3 regions of the Kaistia nematophila genome follow, and region 1 is predicted to be linked to each of the others. Evidence: predicted binding sites of a transcription regulator. Region 1 holds the regulator's gene; each other region holds the start of a gene.
The links. The regulator LexA, encoded in region 1, represses DNA repair genes until DNA is damaged. The targets are predictions, from matches to a motif close to TGTTCNNNNTGTGTTCNG.
Positions count from the first base shown of each region.

Region 2: a site for LexA is predicted at 2,227-2,244, ahead of OSH07_RS02215 (carbohydrate kinase family protein). Genes of this name have one in related genera too.
Region 3: a site for LexA is predicted at 1,653-1,670, ahead of uvrA (excinuclease ABC subunit UvrA). Genes of this name have one in related genera too.

Region 1 covers NZ_JAPKNK010000008.1:158,209-163,246, reverse strand. Annotated here, with positions in the region: gene OSH07_RS18185 (ROK family transcriptional regulator) at 1-83, shown strand, start outside; gene OSH07_RS18180 (PIG-L deacetylase family protein) at 150-968, shown strand; gene OSH07_RS18175 (glycosyltransferase family 2 protein) at 1,243-2,148, shown strand; gene OSH07_RS18170 (glycosyltransferase family protein) at 2,135-2,896, shown strand; gene lexA (transcriptional repressor LexA) at 3,124-3,828, shown strand; gene OSH07_RS18160 (ComEC/Rec2 family competence protein) at 3,822-5,038, opposite strand, start outside.
Region 2 covers NZ_JAPKNK010000001.1:467,040-472,077, reverse strand. Annotated here, with positions in the region: gene OSH07_RS02225 (hypothetical protein) at 1-151, shown strand, start outside; gene OSH07_RS02220 (N-acyl homoserine lactonase family protein) at 232-1,113, shown strand; gene OSH07_RS02215 (carbohydrate kinase family protein) at 1,289-2,224, opposite strand; gene OSH07_RS02210 (M3 family metallopeptidase) at 2,349-4,397, shown strand; gene OSH07_RS02205 (hypothetical protein) at 4,569-4,763, shown strand; gene OSH07_RS02200 (SDR family NAD(P)-dependent oxidoreductase) at 4,842-5,038, opposite strand, start outside.
Region 3 covers NZ_JAPKNK010000002.1:427,846-432,883, reverse strand. Annotated here, with positions in the region: gene uvrA (excinuclease ABC subunit UvrA) at 1-1,500, opposite strand, end outside; gene OSH07_RS06330 (single-stranded DNA-binding protein) at 1,789-2,289, shown strand; gene OSH07_RS06325 (iron-containing alcohol dehydrogenase) at 2,528-3,655, opposite strand; gene OSH07_RS06320 (mismatch-specific DNA-glycosylase) at 3,793-4,323, shown strand; gene OSH07_RS06315 (MOSC domain-containing protein) at 4,387-5,038, shown strand, end outside.

The sequences.
Region 1 (5,038 bases):
GGGCCGGGGCCATCGAGCTGGCGCTCGACCATGCCCGCGAGCGGCTGTTTGCCGGCGGCAGCGCCGCGCGCGGCCAGCCCTGAGAGCCCTCCCCCTCACCCCATCCATGGCGCGACTGCGCCGAAGTCGTCGCAAGGAAAAGCGCCCCCATGACATATCCGCTGAAGGTCATCGTAGTGAAAGCCCATCCCGACGAGGCGGAGCTCTATGCCGGCGGGACCTGCGCGCGACTGGCGGACAAGGGGGCGGCGATCAAGTTCCTGTCGCTGACCAATGGCGACGCCGGCCACTATGAAATGGCGCGCAAGCCCCTGAAGCGGCGCCGTGCGCGCGAAGCCTATGCCGCCGCCCGCCATCTCGGCGTGCTCGACTACGAGATCCTCGACATCCATGACGGCGAGTTGATGGCCGACATCGCGGTGCGGACGGCGATCATTGCCTCGGTGCGTCGCTGGCAGGCGGATCTCGTGATCACGTTTCATGACGAGCAGCCCGGCCATATCGATAATCGCATGGCAGGACGGGCGGTTCGCGACGCCTCGGGCTTCTTCACCAATGGCAATGTCGTGCCGGCCTACCCGCCGCTCGCGGTCGCGCCGGTCTGCCTGAAGATGACGGATTATGGCGCGTTCGCCACCCACCAGCACGAAGTGGTGGTGGACGTGGACGCCAGCATCGAGCGCAAGCTAAGAGCCTGCGCCGAGCACGCCACCCAGTTCTTCGAGTTCGCGCCCTTCGAACGTGATTTTCGCGACAAGGTCCCGGCGAGCGAGGATTGGGCCGTGCGGCGCGAATTCATCCTGACGCACTGGCATGAATTCATGTCGGCCGACGTGATGAGAGAGGAAATCCTGGCCAAGTACGGTCCGGAGCACGGCTCAAGGGTAGCCCATGCCGAGAGCTTCCAGCTCGCCGACTATGGCCGGCACGTCGATGCAGCCGCCGTGCACACGCTCCTCGGCCTTTGAAGTCGACATGGAGCACGAGGGTCCGATGCCCCCCGGCGTCCGCAGCGACGGACGCCGATCAAGCTGGCCTGATCGCCAACGCCGGGTCTAGTTCAGCCCTGCCGCCGGGTTCCGCGCCCGCGCTGCGCGGGTGTGACGTTGGTCACTCCATTCCGGCCGGCCCCGGCTGCTATGCTCGGCCGGTGCCATCCTGGAATGGATATGGACGGCGGGGGCAGTGGCGAGGAAGGGTGGGCGCAGGCGCCAGCTCCCGGGACAATCCGGGGAGATATCCTTGAAGGCGAATGACATCGCGACGATCGTGCTCAGCTACAGGGCGCAGTCGAACGTGATCGGGGCTGTCAGATCGCTGCTGGAACAGGGCGAACCCACGGGGATCGTCGTCGTGAATTCCGGTGGCGGCTCCGTCCGCAACGTGCTGCGCGCCGAAGGCATCGAGGTTCCGTGCCTCGACTATCGGGAGCGCCTGTTCGCCGGTGGCGCCCGCAACCGGGGCATAGCCGAAACCAGCGCGCGCTACGTGGCGTTCCTCGCGGCCGACTGCCGGGCCCGTCCCGGCTGGATCCAGCACCGGCTCGCGGCGCATGGGGCCGGCGCGCGGACGGTGGCCAGCGCCATCGTCAACAGCGCCCCGCAAAGCCGGGTCGCCAGCGCCGCCCATCTCGGCATGTTCATGCGCCGGCTGCCTCGGCTCCCGGCCGAGAAGACGATCCGGTTCGGCGCTTCTTATGAGCGCTCGCTGTTCGACGAGTTCGGCCTGTTCGATGAAACCCTGAGAAGCGGCGAAGACACCGAGTTCCTTGAACGGTTGCCCGCGCCCCTAAGGCCCGTGTGGGATGGGCGCATCCAGACCGAGCATCTGAACGAGACGCGCCTTCTGTCCCTCCTGCGCGACCAGTTCTGCCGCGGCGTCCGCTACGGCAAGGAGCGCCAGCAGGTCTTCGGAGCCCGCCGGATCAAGATCGCGAAAGAAATCCTGCGTCAGCCGTCGCTTGCGCTCGAATTCGCGCGCCAGGGGCTCGAGGCAGACGAACTCGCGACCGTGCTTGAAGCCATGCCGATCCTCAGAGCGGCGCTCCTGGCCAGGGCCACCGGGGCCCTGCTTTCGGGTCTCCTGCCCTCCGACCTCGGCACAGGGCGCGCCACCGATTGCCGGGAATCCCTGCATGATAACCCTTAAGCGACTGACGCAGCCGCCGCGCCATCCCTGGCTCACCCTGCGGCGCCGTCGTCCGCAGGTGTTCGCCGTCTTCAGCTACCGCTTCGACGCGCACCTCGTACCGAACCTGCTCGCCAATATCGAGCCGATCGTCGATGGCTGGGTGGCGTTCGACGATCGCGCCGCCACGGGCGTGTTCAGTTCCGAGGCGGGCCGTCGCCGCATCCTGCTTCAGGAGGCACGAAAGGCCGGCGCGGACTGGATCCTCGCCGTTGACCCGGACGAGCGCTTCGAAGCCGGCGTGCGCTCCCGGATCAGACGACTGATGGCCGAGTCCGGTCGCGTCGCCTGGGGTTTTCGCTTCCGGGAAATGTACACGCCGACGACCTATCGCATCGACGGCATCTGGGGGAAGAAGATCCGCTATTGCCTGTTCACGATGTTCGACCCGGCCGAGCGCACGGACACGGGGCTGCACGACCTCTGGTTTCCCAGGGACGGCGGCTTCCAGACAAGGCATTGCGACCTTGACCTGTATCATCTCAAGATGATTGCCCCCGCACGCCGTCTGGCGCGGCGCGACCTCTATAATTTCCTCGATCCGAACCGCGCCGACCAGCCGATCGGCTATGACTACCTGGCCGAGGAACGGGACGCCGCCTTCGAGACGATCCCGCGCAACCGCCTCTACCACCCCGCCCATGTCGACGATGGCGGCCTATGGATGCAGGATCTCGGCTCGCTCCGGAAACATCCAATCGGCGAATAGGATACGCCTGCGGCCACCTCCCACGCCGGGGTCGACAGCAGACGACGACGCCCCGCCACGCCGTGCCCAACCGCGTGGGCCACCCTAGTCGCGCGTCCCGCGCGAACCCGGCCGCGCATCGCAAGCCATCGCCTTGCAGAACACATGGGGAACAGCTATCCTGTTCGTGTTTTGTACCTTGGCGATTCTGTCGTCATCCCTGGCAAGATTGGCAGCGCGAGAACGAGATGCTCACCCGGAAGCAGTATGAACTCCTCATGTTCATCCAGGAGCGCCTCAAGGAAGCGGGCGTCCCTCCCTCCTTCGACGAAATGAAGGACGCGCTGGACCTGCGCTCCAAATCCGGCATCCACCGCCTCATCAAGGCGCTGGAAGAGCGCGGCTTCATTCGCCGCCTGCCCAACCGGGCCCGCGCGCTGGAGGTCGTCCGCCTGCCGGAGACGATGACGCCGGCGATGGCGCGGCCGAAAAAGCAGGCCTTCTCGCCCAGCGTGATCGAGGGCAGCCTGGGCAAGTCCCGTCCGGTGGAGGACGTGCACGAGGCCGGCGAGCCGGTGATCATCCCGGTCATGGGCCGGATCGCCGCCGGCGTGCCGATCTCGGCCATCCAGACCCAGAGCCATGTGATCGCCGTGCCGCCCGACATGCTGCGCGGCGGCGAGCATTTCGCCCTCGAGGTGCGTGGCGATTCGATGATCGAGGCCGGCATCCTCGACGGCGACACGGTGCTGATCCGCAAGAGCGACAATGCCGATTCCGGCGACATCGTCGTGGCGCTGGTCGACGAGGAGGAAGCGACACTGAAGCGGCTCCGCCGCAAGGGCGCTTCGATCGCGTTGGAGGCCGCCAATCCGGCCTATGAAACCCGCATCTTCGGACCGGACCGCGTCCGTATCCAGGGCAAGCTGGTCGGCCTGTTGCGCACCTACTGATCCGCCGGCTCCGCTTGATAGGCCGGCATCCAGGGACGCCGCACCGGCGGGTAGGCGGCGCGGATCTCGAAAGCGACGGCTGGGCGCGGCGCGGCTGCGGCTGTGGTTTCCGGGGCCTCGGCCGGTGGTTCTGGCGCGAGCACGTCCTCGTCGTCGGCATTTCGCTCGACGATGTCGTAGCGTGACGAGCCGCGTCCCGATGCGAGCCCGACGAACTCATCATCGGCGCCAGGAATTGACGGCTTCTGAGCATCCAGTTTCGAGGAATCTGGCTTCGGCGCATTGGGCACCGTGGCTTGCGGCGCCGGGCCCGGGGATTCCTCCTTCTCCGCGAACGACAGTGCGATCGAGCCTGAGCGCGCCAGCACATGGCGGTCTATGACGGCGGCATGGCGGGCGCAGTTTTCGGGCGCGGCGAGAGGTGTCACCACCAGCGAGGCGCGCCGGCAATCCTCCTCGAAGGCCGATCGGTCGAGCGCCAGCGCCACCTGCCGGCCGTCGGGCAACATTCCCACGCAGCCCGACGCATCGCAGCCGCCCGCCTGAACCACGCCCGCCTCCCTGGCGTCGCGGCCGTCACCGTCCGAACGCAGCCATATCTCGCTGATGAAGCGGTCCGGATCGCCCGCGACGATGCGATAGGCGCCATCCTCGCCACGGATCGCCAGCTGCTTTCCATCCGCGGCGACGAGGATGCCGGGCCGCGCCGGCATCAAGGCGAGTGCGGTGCCGAGCAACATCGGCAGGAGGCCAAATAGCCGCCAGCGCTCGTGCCAGAGCGCCAGCCAGACGAAGCCGGCGACGAAGAGGAGCAGCGCGGCGGCGCCCGGCATGGCCGCGCCGCCGGATTGACCGGACCAGAGGCTGACCGTCGCCGAGACGCCGAGCATGCCGCCGATGCCCCAATCCATCACCCAGAGCGGCAAAGCCTCGAGCCCGAAGGGCATGGCGAGCACGGAGAGCAGCGCGAAGGGCATGACGAGAAAGTCGGTCAGCGGCATCGCGGCGACATTGGCGAGGATCGACAGCGGCGCCATGCGCTGGAAGTGATAGAGCGCGAAGGGCGTGGTGCCGAGGCCGCCGAGCAGCGACGTCACCGCCATGCCGCCGACGAACAGGGCGAATCGCCGGGGGACGGCCGCCGCCCCGCTGCGGTTCCCAACGAGGCCGGGTTCGGCGCGGCGCCTGCGACGGTCGGCCAGGATCTCGA
Region 2 (5,038 bases), on a different contig from region 1:
CGACGGCGACGGCCTCACGGAGCCGATGCGGCGGCTCAACGCTTCCTGGACCGAGCTCGGCGCGGCATCGCGCGCGCTGCCCGGCTTCGACCTGATCGATCTCTCCGGCGCCTGCTGCGCCATGCATGCGCCGGGCCTCGCAACAGCCTAGAGCGTTTTCGATCGAAGTGGATTCTGGCTCGCGTAAAGAAAACGCGACACAACAAAGAGTTAGCGCGGCCGGGAGGGCCCATGTCCATCTATTCGATCTGGGTGCTGGAATACGCCTATATTCCGGAGATGCCGCTGAGCGCGCTGGTCTATGGCGATCACAACAAGGGCACCTGCAAGCTTCCCTATGCCTACACGCTGCTGAAGAGCGACGAGCACACGATCCTGATCGATTGCGGTCATGACGACGCGGCTTACGGCAAGTTCCTCGCCGACCGCTCCGGCGTCGTGAATTTCGCCGCGCCGCGCGACGTGCTGGCGGAAGTCGGCATGACGCCCGAGGACATCGACCACGTCATCATCACCCACGCCCATTTCGACCATATGGGCGGCCTCGCCCTGTTCCCGAACGCAAAATTCCACATCCAGGAAGCCGAGCTATCACGCTGGATCTGGGCGATGTCGCTCGACCGGCGCTTCCGCTGGCTGATGCGCACCACCGATCCCGGCGACATCCTGCGCTGCGTCGAGCTGGCGCGCGACGGCCGCCTCGTCTCGGTGAACGGCGACAGGGAGGACGTCTTCCCCGGGATCGATCTTCGCATCGCCGCCGACACGCATACGCCGGGCTCGCAATTCGTCGTCATCCGCAATGACGGCCGGCGCGAAAGCGAAGACAGCTTCGTCGTCACCGGCGACCTCGTCTACCGGATGGAGAACCTCGATGGCGGCGAACCGGCCGACCCGTTCTACCGGCCGGTCGGCATGGGCATCGGCAGCCAGACCAACATGGTGTTCGCGCTCGACGCCATCGTTGAGGCGGCTGGCGGCGATCACGGCCGGGTCGTCCCGCCGCACGAGGCGCGGCTGCCCGAGCGCTTTCCTTCCCGCCTGACGGAAAGGGGCCTGCAGGTGATCGAGGTCGCACTCGCCGACGGCGCGACGAGTTTTGTAGAGAGCTAGGTCAACGCGAGCGGGCGCCACCTCTCCCATGGGGAGAGGTCGACGCACGCAGTGCGGCGGGTGAGGGGTTAAGGCCCAACCTGTGACATCGCATCCCCTCACCCGGAGCTTCGCTTCGACCTCTCCCTGTGGGAGAGGTGAGGTGCCGCCTCTACCTCGTCGAATCCCCGAGCCCCTACACCTCGCCCCAGACGCGCGGCAGCGGGTCGCCGGCTGTGGGACGGCCGCCGAGGACGGTCGTCGCCTGCGCGCCCGCCTCGACGCCGCGATGCAGGCAGACATCGATCGCCTTGCCGGCCAGGCGAGCCGCCAGGAAGCCGGCGAGGAACGCATCGCCGGCGCCCGTGGTATCGGTGACCTCGACCCTGGGCGCCGCCGCCTTCAGGCGAACCGACCGGCTGGCCGCCTCGGCGCCCTCGGCGCCGCGCTTGATCACGGCCAGCTCGTAGCGGGCGGTGAGAAAACGGATCTGCTCGGCGGCGTCGCGGCTGCCGGTCAGGCAGGCGGCCTCCTCGGCATTCGGGAAAATGATCGAGGCGTCGCTGGTCCAGCCAAGGAAATTCGACGGGCCGACTTCCTCCAGGAAGCCGACCGAGGCCGGGTCGACGGTGACGGTAATGCCGCGGGCCCGCGCCACCGCCATCAGCGCCATGACGGCGGCGCGGGGGCCGGGCGTGAACAGCGCATAGCCCGAGACATGCACGAGATCGAGCTGGTTCAACATCGAGAACGGCAGGTCATCGGCGCAAAGACCGTCATTGGCGCCGCGGTCGGTCAGGAAGCTGCGCTCGGCATTGTCCGAGAGGATGGCGATCAGCATGCCGGTGGTGCGCTCGTCGTCGGCCGCGAGCACCGGCACGACGCCGGCGTCCCGCAGCGCCTGCTCCTGTTCGGCCAGATCGCGGCGGCCGACCCGGCCGGCGAACGCCACCGGAATGCCGAAATGCGCCAGCCAGGCGGCCTGATTGCAGCCGGAACCGCCCGGATAGAGGCCGATCTTGGCGCGCCGGTCCGATCCGACGACCAGCGGCCCGTCCGGACGCACGATGACGTCGGTCATCACGTCGCCAATGACGAGCATGCGAGGGCGGGGCAAATCGGAGGCAGTCATGGCGGAACTCGAATCGGACAGAGGTTGATCACCCTCCTATAGAGAGGAATGCGGCCGGCATTAAGCTTGAACCATGCCGGCAAACCCTCCATGTCTGGACCAGCTCATTCTGACCGAGGCCCGCATGACCGCTGAAAATCCGCTTCTCGCGCCCTGGAACACGCCGTTCGACGTCCCGCCCTTCGCCGCCATCGAACCCGCCCACTACACCCCCGCCTTCCAGGCGGCGATCGCCGAACACGAAGCCGAAATCGCTGATATCGCCGACAATGCCGAGGCCCCGACCTTCGACAACACGATCGCGGCGATGGAGCGGGCCGGCCGCTCGCTCGACCGGGTCGCCAACGTCTTCTTCAACCTGACCGGCGCGCACACCAATGACGAACTCGAAACGATCGAGCTCGATCTCGCCCCAGTGCTGGCGCGCCACAGCAACGGCATCTACCAGAACGCCAGGCTGTTCGACCGCATCGACACGCTGTTCAAGGCAGGCGATGCCGGCCTCGACGCCGAGCAGGCGCGCGTGCTGGAGCGCTATCACACCAGCTTCGTGCGCGCCGGCGCGGGCCTATCGCCGGAAGCCAAGACGCGCCTCGGCGCCATCGCCGAGCGGCTCGCGACGCTCGGCACCAATTTCGGCCAGAACGTTCTCGCCGACGAGAAGAGCTGGAGCCTGACGCTCGAGGGCGAGGCCGACCTTGCCGGCCTGCCCGACTTCCTGCGCGATGCGGCAGCCCAGGCGGCCAGGGATCGCGGCCTCGACGGCAAGCATGTCATCACGCTGTCTCGCTCGTCGATCGAGCCGTTCCTGCAGTTTTCCGCCCGACGCGACCTGCGCGAGAAGGCGTTCGCCGCCTGGATCGCGCGCGGCGAGGCCGGCAAGACCGACAACCGCGCCATCATCGCCGAAACCGTGCAGCTGCGCGCCGAGCGGGCGAAGCTGCTGGGCTTCCCGAGCTTCGCGCATTTCCGCCTCGACGATTCCATGGCGAAGACGCCGGAAGCGGCTATGGGCCTGCTCCGGTCCGTCTGGAAGCCGGCGCGCGCCCAGGCCGTCGCCGAGCGCCAGGCGCTGCAGGCGCTGGCGCAATCCGAAGGCGGCAATTTCGACATCGCCGCCTGGGACTGGCGCTACTATTCGGAGAAGCGCCGCAAGGCCGAGTTCGATCTCGACGAGAGCCAGCTGAAGCCTTACCTGCAGCTCGACAAAATCATCGAGGCCGCCTTCGACACCGCGACGCGGCTGTTCGGCGTCACCTTCACCGAGCGCTTCGACGTCCCCGTCTATCACCCGGACGTTCGCGTCTTCGAGGTGAAGGACCGCGACGGCAACCCGGTCGGCCTGTTCCTCGGCGATTATTTCGCCCGTTCCTCGAAGCGCTCGGGCGCCTGGATGAGCGACTATCGCGGTCAGGAGAAGCTCGCCGGCGACATCCGCCCGATCATCGTCAACGTGATGAACTTCGCCAAGGCGGCCGCGGGCCAGCCGACGCTGCTATCCTTCGACGACGCCCGCACCCTGTTCCACGAATTCGGCCACGGCCTGCACGGGCTGCTCTCCGACGTCACCTATCCGCGCATCGCCGGCACCAATGTCGCGCGCGACTTCGTCGAGTTCCCGTCGCAGCTCTACGAGCACTGGTTCGAGCAGCCGGACGTGCTGGAGCGCTTCGCGCTGCATTACAAGACCGGCGAGCCGATGCCGAAGGCCCTGATCGAGCGGCTGATGGCGAGCCGCACCTTCAACCAAGGCTTCGCTACGGTCGAATATGTCTCGTCGGCGCTGGTCGATCTCGAACTGCACCTGCTCGACGATACGGAAGGTCTCGACGCCTCCGCCTTCGAGCAGAAGGTTCTGGACGAGATCGGCATGCCGCAGGCGATGGTGATGCGGCACCGCTCGCCGCACTTCCAGCATGTCTTCGCCGGCGACGGCTATTCCTCGGCCTACTACTCCTATCTCTGGTCGGAAGTGCTGGATGCCGACGGCTTCGGCGCCTTCGAGGAGGCCGGCGACATCTTCGCGCCCGAGGTCGCCACGAAGCTCCGGGACTACGTCTATGCGGCCGGCAATCGCCGCAAGCCGGAAGAGGCCTATCGCGCCTTCCGTGGCCGCGATCCCGAGCCTTCGGCGCTTTTGAAGAAGCGCGGCCTGCTCGAGGCCGCCGAATAGGCCGCTCCACCAAGTAACCGCCCTCTCCCTGCCCGGGAGGGGGCCATAACCACCGGATTAGCCGCGAAAACCGCGATCCACCGGCCGCGCTTCACGAATTCTCGGCGCAGCGCTAGTCTTGGTCGGAATTATCGCTATTGTCCGCGGCCAATCATCAAGAGGATCAGCGCCATGGCCGTTTCCAAGTCCGACCTTTCCCAAATCGAGCTGAAGACGCTCGCCCGCGTCTCCCGCCCCGGCCCCTATGTCGGCCTGAACGGCAAGGCCGTGCAGAAGCTGATCGAGCTCGGCCTGGTCAAGACCCGCGTCGCCGGCTACGTGCTGACCGAGGAAGGCATCAGCCTGCTGCGCGCCGACGCCGAGTAATCGGCCCGGGACATCGCGGATAGCAAAAGGCCCCCGGCGACGATCGCCGGGGGCCTTTTTCATTCCGTTCGCCCACCCTCAATCCGGCAGGACGACGCCGATCTTGGCGAGAAGGCCGCCATCGACCTTGTATTCGCCGCCGGTGCAGAAGGCGGCGCGCGGACCGGCCAGGAAGGCGATCATCGCACCGACGTCCTCGATGCGGCCGACGCGGCCGATCGGATGCGCCAGGCCCCAGGACGCGATCACCTCGTCCTCGGTCTTGCCGTCGAGAT
Region 3 (5,038 bases), on a different contig from region 1:
CAGCATCAGGTAGTCGAGGCCGACATCGACCAGGAAGGAAAGCCGCTCGCGGATCTCCTTCAGGATGCGGACGGCGATTTCGTTCTGCTTCTCGTTCAACTGGGCCGGCAGGCCCTCGAACCACGTCGCCGCGTTGCGGATCGACATCTGCGAGACCTGGGCGATGTGGTTGCCGGCGATCTTGACCGCCAGCGCTTCCGGCTTCAGGCGTGCGCCGCCGCAGGCCTTGCACGGCGTCGAGGCCTGGTAGCGCTCGATTTCCTCGCGGGCCCAGTTCGATTCCGTCTCGCGCCAGCGCCGCTCCAGATTGGTGACGACGCCCTCGAAGCTCTTCTGCGTGCGATAGGAGCGGGTGCCGTCATTGTAGACGAACTCGATCTCGCCCTTGCCGGTGCCGAACAGGATGGCGTTCTGCGCCGCCTCCGGGATCTTGTCCCAGGGCTCGTTCATCGAGAAGTCGTAGTGGCGGGCGATCGCTTCCAGCGTCTGCGCGTAATAGGGCGAGGACGACTTGGCCCAGGGCGCCACCGCGCCCTGCTTGAGCGAGACGGAGCCGTCCGGCACGACCAGATCCGGGTCGATCTTCTTTTCCGAGCCGAGGCCGTCGCATTCCGGGCAGGCGCCGAACGGGTTGTTGAACGAGAACAGGCGCGGCTCGATCTCGGCGATGGTGAAGCCGGAGACGGGGCAGGCGAACTTCTCCGAGAACAGGATCCGCCGCTCGTTGCCCTTCTCGTCCTTTTCGTCGGCGAATTCGGCGACGGCGATGCCATCCGCGAGTTCGAGCGCTGTCTGGAAACTGTCGGCAAGACGCGAGGTGATGTCGCCGCGGACGACGATGCGATCGATCACCACGTCGATGTCGTGCTTCAGCTTCTTGTCGAGAACGGGGGCTTCCGAGATCTCGAAGAAGACGCCGTCGAGCTTGATGCGCTGGAAGCCCTTCTTCTGGAGCTCGGCCAGCTCCTTCTTGTACTCGCCCTTGCGGCCGCGGATCATCGGCGCCAGCAGATAGAGCCGGGTGCCCTCCGGCAGCGCCATGACGCGGTCGACCATCTGGCTCACCGTCTGGCTCTCGATCGGCAGGCCCGTCGCCGGCGAATAGGGGACACCGACGCGCGCGAACAGCAGGCGCATGTAGTCGTAGATCTCGGTGACGGTGCCGACCGTCGAGCGCGGGTTCTTCGAGGTCGTCTTCTGCTCGATCGAGATGGCGGGCGACAGGCCGTCGATCTGGTCGACGTCCGGCTTCTGCATCATCTCCAGGAACTGGCGCGCATAGGCGGACAGGCTCTCGACATAGCGGCGCTGTCCCTCGGCATAGATGGTGTCGAAGGCGAGCGACGACTTGCCCGAGCCGGACAGGCCGGTCAGCACCACGAGCTTGTCGCGCGGGATGTCGATATCGATATTCTTCAGATTATGCTCGCGCGCGCCCCGCACCGAAATGAACTTGCCGGCGGTCGCGCCGGAAAGCCGCGCGTCATCATGCTGAGCCATGTGTCGTCTGTCCAAATGGAAGGGGCTGGCGTCCGGAGACACCAAGGCCCAAATTTAGGCTATCGGCCTCTCCATACAAGGAGCAGGCTGGGATTGTCGCGGTCTTCGGCTGATTCACCTGACGGGATCTTGCCAGTTCGGCCGGAATTGTCTAGAACAAAAAGAGAACGCCGGGGATCCGGATGGCCCCGGCTGGATTGTTCTGGTGGACAAGGCCTGATTGTCGCGCGCGGGCCGTGTCATTTCGGGATAGTTTGGGGCCAGCAAAGAGGCAAGAAGGAACAGACCATGGCCGGAAGCGTCAACAAGGTCATTCTCGTCGGCAATCTCGGGCGCGACCCGGAAGTGCGGCGCATGAATTCAGGCGAGTCGGTCGTCAATCTGAACATCGCCACGTCGGAGACCTGGCGCGACAAGCAGAGCGGCGAGCGCAAGGAAAAGACCGAGTGGCACCGCGTGGTGATCTTCAACGAGAACCTCGCCAAGGTCGCCGAGCAGTATCTGAAGAAGGGCTCGAAGGTTTATGTCGAGGGCCAGCTGCAGACCCGCAAGTGGACCGACCAGTCGGGCGCCGAGAAGTTCACGACCGAAGTCGTGCTGCAGCGTTTCCGTGGTGAGCTGACCCTGCTCGACGGTCGCGCCGGTGGTAGCGAGCAGTCGGACTACCAGGGCGGCGGCGATTTCGGCCGTTCGAGCCCGCTGGAAGCGCCGCGCGGCGGCGGCATGTCGCGCCAGCCGGCCGCTTCGTCCTCCTACGCGGCCGACCTCGACGACGACATCCCGTTCTAGGATTTTGGATCGTCCGGCGCACTTCACCTCTCCCGTGGGGAGAGGTCGACGGCCGAAGGCCGGCGGGTGAGGGCGCAGGGAACCATCCGGTGAGGTCGTAAACCCTCACCCGGCTCTTCGAGCCGACCTCTCCCTCAGCGAGAGGTGAAGAACCCAGATCGTCTTGGATGAGAAATGGAAAGACCCGGGAAGCGGCCGCTTCCCGGGTCTTCTGTTTTTGGCGCCGGGATGGCGCCGATCAGACCATCACGCCGTCGAGGATGGCGCGGAATTCCTCTGCCGTCGCGGCGCGCGGGTTGGTGGCGTAGGAATGGTCGGCGAGCGCCCGCTCCACCACCCACGGCAACACCTCGTCGGTGACGCCGAGCGTCTTCAGGCCGGCCGGGATGCCGAGACGGCGGTTCAGAGCATCGAGCTCGTCGGCGAGATCGGCCGATGCGGGCAGTCCCATCGCGGCGGCCAGGCGATCGATCTTGGCCGGCACCGTCTCGCGGTTGAAGCGCAGGATCGACGGCATCAGGATGGCGTTGAGCGTGCCGTGGTGCAGGCTCGGGCTCTTGAGGCCGCCGAGCGCGTGGCTCAACGCATGCACGGCGCCGAGGCCCTTCTGGAAGGCGAGGCCGCCCTGCAGCGCGCCCATCATCATCTCGCTGCGCGCTTCGAGGTCGCTGCCGTCGTTGAAGGCGCGTTCGAGATGGTCCCAGATCCGGCGCGCGCCATCGAGGCCGATCGCGTCGGCGACGGGGTTCACGCGCGGCGACAGGAAGGTCTCGATGCAATGCGACAGGCCATCGAGCCCGGTCGCGGCGGTGAGCCCGCGCGGCAGGCCCAGGGTCAGTTCGGGATCGCAGATCGCGCGCTTCGGAATCAGGTGCGGGCTGATGAAGCCGAGCTTGCGGCCGTCGTTCAGCGTCAGCAGCGCGGCGCGGCCGACCTCGGCGCCTGTGCCGGCCGTGGTCGGCACGGCGATGATCGGCGCGACCTTGGCGCTGATGCGGGCGATGCCGCCGAGGATGGCGGCGTAGGGTTCGAGCGGGCCTTCATGCGTCGCAAGCAGCGCGACTCCCTTGGCGAGGTCGATCGGCGAGCCGCCGCCGACGGCGACGACACCGTCGCAGCCCTCGGCCTTGTAGGCTTCCAGCGCCGCGAGCACGGCGGCCTCTGTCGGGTTGGTCGGTATGTCCAGGAAGACCGGTGCGCCGGCGGGAAGGAGGGCGGTGACGCGGCCGAGCAGTCCGGAGGCCTGCAATCCGCGATCGCTGACGACGAGCGGCTTTGTTACGCCGAGCGCGGCGAGGGCGCCAGGCAGCTCCGAAACGACGCCGGCTCCGAATTCGATTTGCGTCAGGTAGTTTATCGTACTCATCCGTCTCTCTTCCCGTATGGTCGCGCGGGCCGGCGGCCCGGCGGGAGAGTGGCAGGTCTGGCCGGCGAGCGACAGATGGTTTTTGCCGGCCGGGTGCATTCACCGTCCGCCGCCCGTGCGTGAAAGGGAACCGATCGATGCCGATCTTGCCGGATGTACTGGCGCCCGGGCTGGATATCGTCTTCTGCGGCACCGGCGCCGGCGCCTGGTCGGCGCGAGTGGGCGCCTATTACGCCAATCCGGGCAACAAGTTCTGGCCGACGCTTCACGCCGTCGGGCTGACGCCGCGCCGGATCTCGCCGGCCGATTTTCAGGACGTGCTGGCCTTCGGCATCGGCCTGACCGACGTCGCCAAGGAGCATGTCGGCCAGGATACCGAGATCGACCTCGAGAGGGTCGATGCGGCGGCGCTGCGCGACAAGATCGAGCGGTTCCAGCCGCGCCATTTCGCCTTCACCAGCAAGCGTGCGGCGAGCCTGTTCCTCGGCCTCCCGACCGCTCACCTTCCCTATGGCGAGCAGGCGTCGCCGATCGGGTTGACGCGGTTGCATGTGCTGACGTCGCCTTCCGGCCAGGCCGGTCCGCACTGGTCGATCGAGCCGTGGCGGGCGCTCGCCCGGGCCGCCGGCCGGGACGCTGGACAAGCGGCCGGTTTCGCCGCTCAATAGCCGGGAACGCCGAGGGCGGCGCCGGCCGGGGTGGCGCGGCGAGACGACGGCGAGGGAACATCCATGGCGTCGATCGCCTCGCTCTATCGCTATCCGGTCAAGGGATTCTCCGCCGAGGCGCTTGGCGGCACGGCGCTTCATCCGCATCGCCGCTTCGACGCCGACCGCATCTATGCCATCGAGAACGGACCATCCGGCTTCGATCCGGCCGCACCGAGCTATCAGCCCAAGGCCAAGTTCCTCTGCCTCATGAAGAATGCACGGCTGGCGGGGCTTGAGACCCGCTTCGATCCGGCGACGCATGTGTGGTCGATCGACGGGCATGGAGCGCCATTTGCCGCCGACCTCTCCGACCCGGCAGGCCGGGCGGCGACGGAGGCGTTCCTGACAGGCTTCATGGGCGACGAACGGCGCGGGCCACTCAAGGTGCTCTCGGCGCCGGGACACGCCTTCACCGATGTCGGCAAGCCCTACATCTCCTTCATCAACCTTTCCTCTGTGGCGGCGGTCGCTGACCTGGTGGGCGAGGATGTCGATCCCCTGCGGTTTCGCGCCAACCTCTATCTGGACGGGTTGGAGCCCTGGCAGGAGTTCGAACTCGTCGGCAGGGAAGCGACGCTAGGCGGCGCGCGGGTGCGCTTCGCCAAGCGCACCCAGCGCTGCGCCGCGACCAATGTGAATCCCGCGACGGCGGCGCGGGACCTCGACATTCCCG